Regions from separate parts of the Cytobacillus sp. FSL W8-0315 genome, predicted to be linked through region 2. Evidence: riboswitches for the same ligand, from Rfam matches in the RefSeq annotation. Region 2 holds a riboswitch; each other region holds the start of a gene.
The links. A riboswitch is a leader RNA that binds a small molecule or an ion and turns the genes downstream of it on or off. The one in region 2 is predicted to bind S-adenosylmethionine.
Positions count from the first base shown of each region.

Region 1 (3,276 bases), on a different contig from region 2:
CTAAGATCGCAACGGTAATCAGCATGACTGTTGTATCGAATCTCTGGTAGCCGTAGGTAATGGCGAGGTCACCAAGCCCGCCGCCTCCGACTGCCCCGGCCATGGCTGATGCTCCGACCAATCCGATTGTTGCAATTGTAAAGCCTAATACCAGCGAACTAAGTGCTTCCGGAATCAGGAATTTTAATATTATCTGGCCTGGTGTTGCTCCCATTGCTTCTGCAGCTTCTATGACTCCCGGATCTACCTCAAGCAATGAGTTTTCTATTAATCTTGCAATATATGGCCCGGCATAAAAGACTAGCGGCACTACGGCTGCAGCCGTACCTATCGATGTTCCGACAATCAGCCTGGTAATGGGGATAATGGCCACCATTAAAATGATGAAGGGAACTGATCTGAAAATATTAATAATGCTGTTTATGATATTAAAAACAACGAGGTTTTCCAGCAGATGCCCTTTCCTTGTTACGACAAGCAATATACCAAGCGGCAGTCCGATAATAGCTGAAAACAGCAATGAGAATGCCACCATTTGAACCGTTTCGATTAAGGCTTCGATGATTTTTTCCTGATTAACTAGCACGTGTTGTCACTTCCTTTATTGAAACTTTTTCCTGGCTGATGTACTGTATAGCACGTCTGATTTCACTGTCCGGACCCTGGAATTCGACAATCAGGTTGCCAAACGGTGTTCCCTGAAGTTCAGTAATATTTCCAAACAGGACGTTGAAGTCGATATTAAACTTTTTGGCAACCTGCGAGAGGAGCGGCTGCCCGGCAGAATTTCCAACAAAGTTGATTCTAAATACCTTTTGAAGCCCTTGCTGTTTTTCAATCACTTCTTTAATGGAGTCAGGTATTTGATCATTCATGACAGTGCTGACAAAGTTTTTCGCTGTTTGTGTCTTTGGTGATGAAAAGACATTGAAGACGGTTCCTTCTTCGATAATTTTTCCTGCCTCTATTACAGCGACACGATCACAGATCTCTCTGATTACAGACATTTCATGGGTAATGATCAGTATAGTAATGTTGTATTCTTTATTTATTTTTTTCAGCAGCTGCAGGATAGAGCTGGTTGTCTGCGGATCCAGCGCTGAAGTTGCTTCATCACATAATAGAATGGAAGGCTGGGTCGCCAGCGCCCTGGCAATTCCGATCCGCTGCTTTTGCCCGCCTGACAGCTGATCGGGATAGCTGTTTGCCTTGTCTGCAAGCCCCACGAATTCTAATAGTTCATGGACACGCTTTTTGATGTCATCTTTAGGGATCTTAGCCAGTGTGAGCGGCATCGCCACATTGGCAAACACTGTTTTCGAATTTAAAAGATTAAAATGCTGAAAGACCATCCCGATGTTTCTTTTCACTTCGCGAATTTCTCTTACAGATAAAGCCGTCAGATCATGTCCACTGACAATGACCTTTCCTGAAGTCGGCTTCTCCAGCCAATTGACACAGCGGATCAAAGAGCTCTTTCCCGCACCGCTGAAGCCGATCACACCGAAAATCTCACCTTTGTTAATCTTTAAGTCTATTCCATTTAAAGCAGCTACCTGCTGTCCTCCGCTTTCATAGATTTTCTTTAAATTCTGAAACTCTATCATTCAGCATCTCTCCTTTTCTAAATGTTATATATAATTAATCCCATGGGAAAACTAAGAATTATATCCTGAAATTTACCCCTTCTAACAGAAGAGGTTTTTTGAAGTCCCCTCCTTATCTTTCAGGCTATCGCCTGCTGGATTTGGCACAGTGCAGTCTGCCTGCTGCCGAAGCTTCATTGGGCCAGGTCCCTCTGCTTCTCTCGATAAGAATTATTCATATGTTTATGAATAGAATCTTGATGCATTTTTTCGGATAAAAACAAAAACCCTCTTCTAAAGAAAGAAGAGGGCGGCATTTATCAATGGTCCTCTTCTTATCTTTCAAGCTACGCTTGCTGGATTTGGCACGGTACACTTTTGTCCGCTGCCGAGGTGTCATAGGGCCAGTCCCTCAACCTCTCTGGATAAGAAGATTTTTATTATTCGGTTGTTTAATATGCTTATTACTTTACCACCATAAAGAAAAGGATGTCAATCATTATTTTTCAAATATTTTCACTTGGGCCATTTTCAAAAATTTCCGTTACTTTAACAGAGCTGTCTTTACGGTGAATAATCATCACACCTGCCAGAGCGATTATACCACCCGCAATGGATAACATAGTCGGCACCTCTCCCAGCCAAACCCAAGCAATGACAAATGCTATTGCTGGTGTCAGATAAAGAGAGCTTGTCGCTTCAGAAGTCCCTCCTATGGACGCAAGAAAAGCTAGGGCAATATATGGAATTACCGTTGGAAAAATCCCCAAATAGATGACACTTAAAGTGGATTCGGCCGATGCATGAAAGATCTCATTACCAAGCCCAGGAAGATAAATCAGCATAAAACCAGTCCCTGCCCATACCGTATAGGATGTAAATGACAAAAATCCGTATTTATTAAAGTATTTAGTCTGAAACACGAAATAGATGCTTTCTGAAATGGAAGCAAGCAGGACAAATAAAATACCGGTTTGGATTTCAAACCCTCCTCCTGCACCAAGCGAAATAAGTGCGGCACCAGCAATACTGACTGCTGAACCAGTCCACCTGACCCTTCCAAACCTTTCCCTTAAAAATAAAGCAGCCAAAGCAGCCGAAAAGATCGGAGTCATTGATACAATCAAGCTTGCCGGTCCGGCGCTTACTGTTTTTTCCCCAATGTTGAGAGCTGTATGATAAACCGTAAAACCAAGGAATCCAAGCATAAAAATAGCAGGAAGATCTTTTATATCCGGAAGACGCATCCTTGTCAGCAGTGCTAAGACACCAAGTGCAGCCGAACCAACTAAAAGTCTAAAAAGGGCAAGGTGCTCAGGGGAGTACGATTCAAGCCCAGCCCGAATTCCCGGGAATGCGGATGCCCAAAGAATGATGATAGAACTATGCGCCCCGATAATCATAAATTTCTTATTTGCCAACTTCATCCCCCTTATCAACATTTCCAGCCATTATCTGTGCTGCTTTTCAGGATAATCAATAACTGATACAATGTCCTCAACCAATTAGGAAAGAATTTTGCCAGCCAATTTTCATAAAGGCGGTTATATGGATGGATACAGCACAATTGCCAAAATATCAGCGAGTTATTGAGACTATTAAAGGAAAGATTTCCAAAGGGGAATGGCCAATCGGAAGTAAAATTCCAAGCCAGCGGAAACTGGCTGAGGAGTTTGGAGTAAACCGAAGC
Region 1 covers NZ_JBBOOC010000001.1:1,262,334-1,265,609, reverse strand. Annotated here, with positions in the region: gene MKY20_RS06475 (methionine ABC transporter permease) at 1-586, opposite strand, end outside; gene MKY20_RS06470 (methionine ABC transporter ATP-binding protein) at 576-1,607, opposite strand; SAM riboswitch class I at 1,717-1,817, opposite strand; SAM riboswitch class I at 1,919-2,018, opposite strand; gene MKY20_RS06465 (DMT family transporter) at 2,093-3,007, opposite strand; gene MKY20_RS06460 (aminotransferase-like domain-containing protein) at 3,139-3,276, shown strand, end outside.
Region 1: linked by a shared signal. The riboswitch ahead of MKY20_RS06470 (methionine ABC transporter ATP-binding protein) and the one ahead of MKY20_RS28260 (LLM class flavin-dependent oxidoreductase) in region 2 are both predicted to bind S-adenosylmethionine.

Region 2 (3,276 bases):
TCTGATAAATTCAATGCCAGCGACTTGAATATGATTCCTGGCCAGAACGTCTTTATATTTTTCTAAAATTTCGTCCTCAAAACATTCAATAATCTTGAACTTTGGCCTCTCTTCTGCTTCTTCTCCAACAGGGCAGAATAAGTCGCCAATCTGGCATGCGTCCGCAGGGCATAGTTCAAATCCTTCCGATGTATCAACCCTGACGGCATAAACAAAGTTGCCTCCGACAAATTCACAGCGGGTGATATAGCTTTCAGGAGATTGAATATATTCCTGAATAAGGGTAATGCCATCAACAGGCTCTTCGAAGGAAGGTCCCTCCACATAAGCTTTTAGAGCTTCAATACTATGGAATAATTGAACACCCAGGCCTTTGCCGGCACGGTTATGCTTCGTGATAAACGGCTGTCCGGCAAATGCTTCGGCCGCCTTAATAATATGTTGTTTTCCAACCGCTGCAATCGTTTTGGGAGTCCTGACACCAGATTTGTTTAATTCCAAGTACTGCAAAACCTTACTAACTTCAAGCTCCAGAGCGCTCGTTCCATTCAACACTGTACGGCCATGTGCTTCAAGCCAGGCCAATACTTGTCCCGAAAATTCAGCTGCAAAGCGATGATCACGGGTATGAGAAGAAGCACTCATCCGGCTATAGAAGATTCCTTCTGGAGGTTCTGCCGATAAATCTACCGTTCCTTCGTCTAAATGCCATTCTTCATAAGGAACACCCAGTTCCTCCAGCCTTTTTGTCAAATGGACTGTCCACTCACTATTTTCATGAATTACATATACCTTGCTCATTATTATGGCCCCTTTCTAGCTCTTTATTAAACTGCGTTTTTGTTCCACTAATGGCATAACCGTCTTTGCAAAGCGTTCCATTTCCTCCAGCTGAGGTGAAAATTGCAATAATAATAAGTCTAGGCCAGCTTCTTCATATTGTAAAATCCGATCAGCAATTTGCTCTGGTGTTCCTACTAAGTTTGGCCGCAGACCTCTGTTAGAGACAGAGTAATCCTGTAGCTGAATCTGCTGCTCTAATTGTGACTTTGTAGTGAAATCCTTAAAACCGGCGTAACCGCTGGAATCCTTCACAGCCGTGATTTTTTCAAGCTCAGCAAGAGCTTCTTCTTCTGTATCACGGCAAATAACATAAGCAGCCATTCCGAAAGAACTGAATGGCGCATTGCCCGTTTGTTCACGCCGTGCCTTCATTTCTCCTATTTTCAGATCAATCTCCTCAGCCGTTCCGCCGTGCATAACATAAGCATCACATTTTTCTGCAATGGTCTGCTTGCCTTTTTCGCTTTCACCGCCTGCATAAAGAATCGGGTTAGGTCTTTGAACTGGCTTTGGAGCAAGCTTCGTGTCCCTTAAGTCGTAAAATTGACCGGAATAATGGAAGGTTTCTTCCGTCCATAACCCTTTTAGAACATCAATGAACTCCTCAGTGCGGGCATAACGCTCATCATGTTCTGTAAAAATACCGCCATATTGACGCGCTTCTTCGGCCCACCAGGCAGAAACCACATTTAGAGTAAAACGGCCGTTGCTGATTTGATCAATATTGGCTGCCATTTTTGCTGCTACAGCAGGATTATGAAAACCAGGGCGGATCGCGGTCATAATTTCAATTTTTTCCGTCACGGCTGCAAGTGCGGCTGCCGTGGACCAGGCTTCAAGAGAATCATGGTCCGGTCCTTTAATATCATTTAAATATAATTCAGCTATTAACGTAGTCGAGTATCCCCATTTTTCAGCCGACTGAATGACGTTTTTAGCATATTCAAAGGTTGGCGGCATATTTTCGTCTTCTACATTTCGCAGCCAGCCTCCAAAAATCGGCAACCAGAAACCATATTTCATTTTTCTTCTCTCCTCTTGCATTTTTAAATATCTACTTTTCGCATAACTTAAGTTGGATTTATAAACAATTAAAAAACTCTCCTCCTAAGAAGAGAGTTTTATCAACCCTCTTCTCATCTTTCAAGCGATGCGCTTGCTGGAATTGGCACAGTATTCATCAGAACCTGCTGCCGAGGCTTCAAAGGGCCAGTCCCTCCACCTCTCTGGATAAGAAGAAAATATTCAATTTTTTAATTATTTAAAGCGATAATAATTTAAATTCACTCAATTGTCAATTAATTATTTCTGAACTCTAAATATTGATTTCCCTTAATAAACGTACTAATACATATCCTTCTGAGTAAAATTCCAAAACGCAACAGCAAGACAGGCGGCAGCCCAAATCCCAAGCATGGTTAATGAAAATGGCAGTGACATCCCTTCAATCGGCGGAGCTTGACCTTCTAAGTAGTTAATCAGATCAAAGTTCAAGTTCACTAAATACTTGGAGCTCGTCCAGCTCGAACCGATAGAAGATAACAGGGTGCCTGCGATTAACACGGCCATCATCGCCCCAATTCCAGTCGCTGTATTTTTCACCAGAACCGATATCATGAGGCTTATGGTTCCAACAACCGCTGTTACCACCCAGGCAAGCCCAACTGACATCAGCAGGTATTCCCACATCGACAGGGTATGGATGTATTCCGTTGAAAACTCACCAGATGCAGAAGCTTGAAATCCGGTCAAAATAGGTGCAGTCCAGCCATCATAACCGAGTACGATTCCTGAAACCCCATAACAGACAATCACGGTTGCCGCCATCAGCATGGAGGTATAAAGCAAAACCGTCAGCCATTTAGCCATTAGGATTCTCCATCGTTTAACCGGCCGGGACAGCAATGTTTTGATGGTGCCATCATTATATTCCCCGCTCACAATATCAGCCATTATAATAATAATGAATAAAGGCAGGACAAGCGTGATTCCCTGTGAGAAAAAGATGCGGATAAACGTAGGGGCTCCAGGATAGTTTGGATTAATATCGTTGTCCAGATAATACTGCTTTTGCTTCAGATCAAATTCAAGGAACTGTCTGAACTCGTCCTGGATTCCGCTCGATGCCAGCCGATTTTGCCGATCGACAATCTCCTGCTGAAGCTCCACTCTCCAGTCCAGAGTGCCCTGTTTTTCGATTTTCTCCTGTATCTCCCGGTATTGTGCGTATGTAAACATAGAGACTAGAATGACTAAAATGACGGTGACAACCGCCATGCGTTTTTTGGAAGCAATCTTCATCACTTCATTATGAATCAGGCCAATCATATTTGGATTAGACAATATGATCGCCTCCTGTCAAACTAATAAATAGATCCTCCAATGTCTGCACTTTCCTTTCGATCGTCCATACATCAATACCCGCCTTCATTA
Region 2 covers NZ_JBBOOC010000004.1:148,152-151,427, forward strand. Annotated here, with positions in the region: gene MKY20_RS28255 (ATP-grasp domain-containing protein) at 1-801, opposite strand, end outside; gene MKY20_RS28260 (LLM class flavin-dependent oxidoreductase) at 817-1,866, opposite strand; SAM riboswitch class I at 1,977-2,080, opposite strand; gene MKY20_RS28265 (ABC transporter permease) at 2,188-3,171, opposite strand; gene MKY20_RS28270 (ABC transporter ATP-binding protein) at 3,179-3,276, opposite strand, start outside.

Region 3 (3,276 bases), on a different contig from region 2:
CATTTCTTTCAAAGTAGTCTTTCATTTCAGGATCGATAGAAGATGGATCCTCTAAGTATCTTTCATATAGTTCAATAACGTAGCCAAGGTTGGGGCCATGAAATCCTTGTTCAAAAGGTCCCTCACCATTCGATGGCTTTTTCATGGAAAATTACCTCCATAACTGTTTTTAAGTAAATAATTCAAATACATTTTTCTCCCCTGAAAATACAATACCCGTCTATATGATGCATTAACGTTTTATTTTTACGAATAATAATATTTTTCAGAGGATAAAACGTTTCCACAGTTATTCTAACACGGAAAATCTAGTTGTACAAAGATAAAAACATGAATATAGTGGAAAACTATTAAAAATTTTTTTTTAGTAATTACTTATTCTAATAAAATGTTTTGTTAAATGTTAAACAATTATAAATAAGAAATAACTGGGTGGTTTTTAGGGGTTCATTTTAGATTGTTATTATACTTAAAATGTTGCCCGCTGATTTCAGCACGGGACCTTCTTTCCGCCGGGAGGAACAGAGGTCCTCAGCTCCGCCTGCGCGGTCTCCCGCTCCCTCTCCTGCCGCAGGACATTTAAAAAGGCTTCCTTGACTAATACCGCACGACGAAAATGCGGATGAATTTTCGAGAATCATGTGCCCATAGCGATGATCAGTTCAGGTTAATAACTAAGTTCAAGCAAAAATTCAAAAACATTTTGTAAAAGCACTTTCTTATATAGAAGACAAAATAAAAAAGCCGGCAGTCGTCCGGCTTTAAAAAGTCTCAACTAAGTTAATATAGATTTGTTTCACTGCATTCGCATTTTTTCTGTTTTCTTTTAGGGAAGATTCAATTGCTTCTCTCGTTTCCACAGGAAAATCAAAATGGCCGCAAGTTGTACATTTTTCGAACATGGACCCAGAAACATTTACTTCAATGCCATCCATGGTCTGGAATACTGCTGGACCCTCGGATTCCGCAAACCGGTGGCGGCAGTGGCTATGTTCACGCATATTAGCTCCCCTCCAAGAAAAATTTCATTTACGTTCATTATAAAACAAATATTCTGAACTTTAAAGTGATCCCCTTCTAACATTTTATGCCAGGTTTTTTTCAAAAGAATAATTTGTGTATTTTTAAGACACATTAAAATTATTCAAATTCAGGAGGTTTTTCCATGAATATTGGCAGAGCAAAAGAGATTGCTGAGTCTGCTGAAATGCACTGTGTTACTTTGAATGGCATCCCGATCATCATTCAGCATGTAGATGAGCAGACTAAGACAGCACGTGTTTACACAAAAGCAGATTCTGAAAAAGAAATGGATGTGCCGGTTAACGATTTGATTGAAGAATGAATACCCCAAAAAAACTTTCCAGAATCTGATGGGAAGTTTTTTTGTTCAAAATTTTCCTCATTCCCCCTAAAAAATGGAGACTGAGGGCAAAAGGACGCAAGATACCTGGTCGGATATTTTTTATAACATAAAATATTCAAAAAAGTGTTGACGATTAGCGGTTTACTGTAGTAAAGTTTAGAGAAAATTTAATATTTGATTTCTTATCCAGAGAGGTCGAGGGTAAGGCCCGACGACGCCTCAGCAACCAGCAATCATTTTTTTGATTGAAAAGGTGCTAATTCCTGCAAGTTTCTAAAACTTGAAAGATAAGAAGAATGGCTGATCACATTAAAAAGTCTTCTTCTTATAGAAGGCTTTTTTTTTATTTTTTATAAGGAGTGGTTACAAGCATGTATAATATTGACACCAGATTAGCGCAAATCGGAAACAGGAGCGAGTCAGCAACAGGTGCTGTCAACCCGCCCGTATATTTTTCCACGGCATATCGCCATGAAGGCATTGGCCAGTCAACTGGCTTTGACTATAGCAGAACAGGCAACCCTACCCGCCAGCTGCTTGAGGAGGCAATCGCCGATCTGGAAGAAGGCGACCAAGGCTATGCCTGCAGTTCTGGAATGGCCGCAATTCTTACCATTCTTTCTCTTTTTAAATCCGGAGATGAATGGATTGTATCAAAGGATTTATATGGCGGTACATATCGTCTGCTTGAACAGGGCTTCAAGAAGTGGGGACTTCAGTGCAAATATGTAAATACCAGCAATTCCGAAGATGTTGAACTATTAATCACGGAAAAGACCAAGGCAATATTTCTGGAGACTCCAACTAATCCGCTTATGGAACAGACTGACATTCAATTGATAGCAGACATTGCCCAAAAGCATAATATCCTCCTTATAGTTGATAACACGTTTTATACCCCTCTCCTTCAGCAGCCGTTAAAGCTTGGAGCTGATATTGTGATCCATAGTGCAACCAAGTATCTTGGCGGGCATAATGATGTCCTTGCCGGATTAATTGTTGCAAAAGGCAAAGAGTTATGTGAGGCACTGGCGATGAACCACAATGCCGCAGGTGCTGTCCTTAGCCCTTTTGATTCATGGCTGTTGATCAGAGGGATGAAGACACTCTCTCTCCGCATGGAACGTCATGAAGAAAATGCGAAGGAATTAGCAGAATTTTTATCGGGCCACGATGCAGTAACAGATGTCCTTTATCCCGGCAAGGGCGGCATGATATCATTCCGAATCAAGGATGAATCCTGGGTGAATCCATTTCTGCAGAGCCTCTCCCTTATCTCCTTTGCTGAAAGCCTCGGAGGAGTCGAGAGTTTCATAACTTATCCAGCAACCCAGACACATGCGGACATTCCTGAAGAAATCCGTATTGAAACCGGTGTCTGTAATAGGCTTCTGCGTTTCTCGGTTGGAATAGAAAATGCAGAAGATTTGAAGGCGGATCTTGAACATGCTTTTGCTAAGGTTATTAAGGAGGCAGTACGATGAGTTCGAATTACACATTCCAAACGAAATTACTTCACAATAATCAAAAATTCGACCCGGAAACAGGAGCTGTCAGTGTACCGATCCAGCATGCCTCCACTTTTCATCAAAAAGATATTGATGTGTTCGGAAAATATGATTACAGCCGCAGCCTGAATCCAACAAGGGAAGCACTTGAAGAAGTCATCGCGGAGCTTGAAGAAGGTATTAGAGGGTTTGCCTTTTCTTCTGGAATGGCTGCCATTTCTACAGCATTCCTCCTCTTATCTCAGGGAGATCATGTTGTCATTACAGAAGATGTATATGGCGGAACCTATCGAATGACAACAGAAGTCCTGTCCCGCTTTGGCATTGAGCACACATTTGTTGATATGACAAATCTTGAGGAAGTAAAAGAAGCAATCCGTCCCAACACGAAAGTTTTCTATG
Region 3 covers NZ_JBBOOC010000001.1:3,442,248-3,445,523, reverse strand. Annotated here, with positions in the region: gene sucA (2-oxoglutarate dehydrogenase E1 component) at 1-145, opposite strand, end outside; gene MKY20_RS17600 (hypothetical protein) at 762-1,001, opposite strand; gene MKY20_RS17595 (H-type small acid-soluble spore protein) at 1,166-1,345, shown strand; SAM riboswitch class I at 1,546-1,660, shown strand; gene MKY20_RS17590 (methionine biosynthesis PLP-dependent protein) at 1,738-2,850, shown strand; gene metC (cystathionine beta-lyase) at 2,847-3,276, shown strand, end outside.
Region 3: linked by a shared signal. The riboswitch ahead of MKY20_RS17590 (methionine biosynthesis PLP-dependent protein) and the one ahead of MKY20_RS28260 (LLM class flavin-dependent oxidoreductase) in region 2 are both predicted to bind S-adenosylmethionine.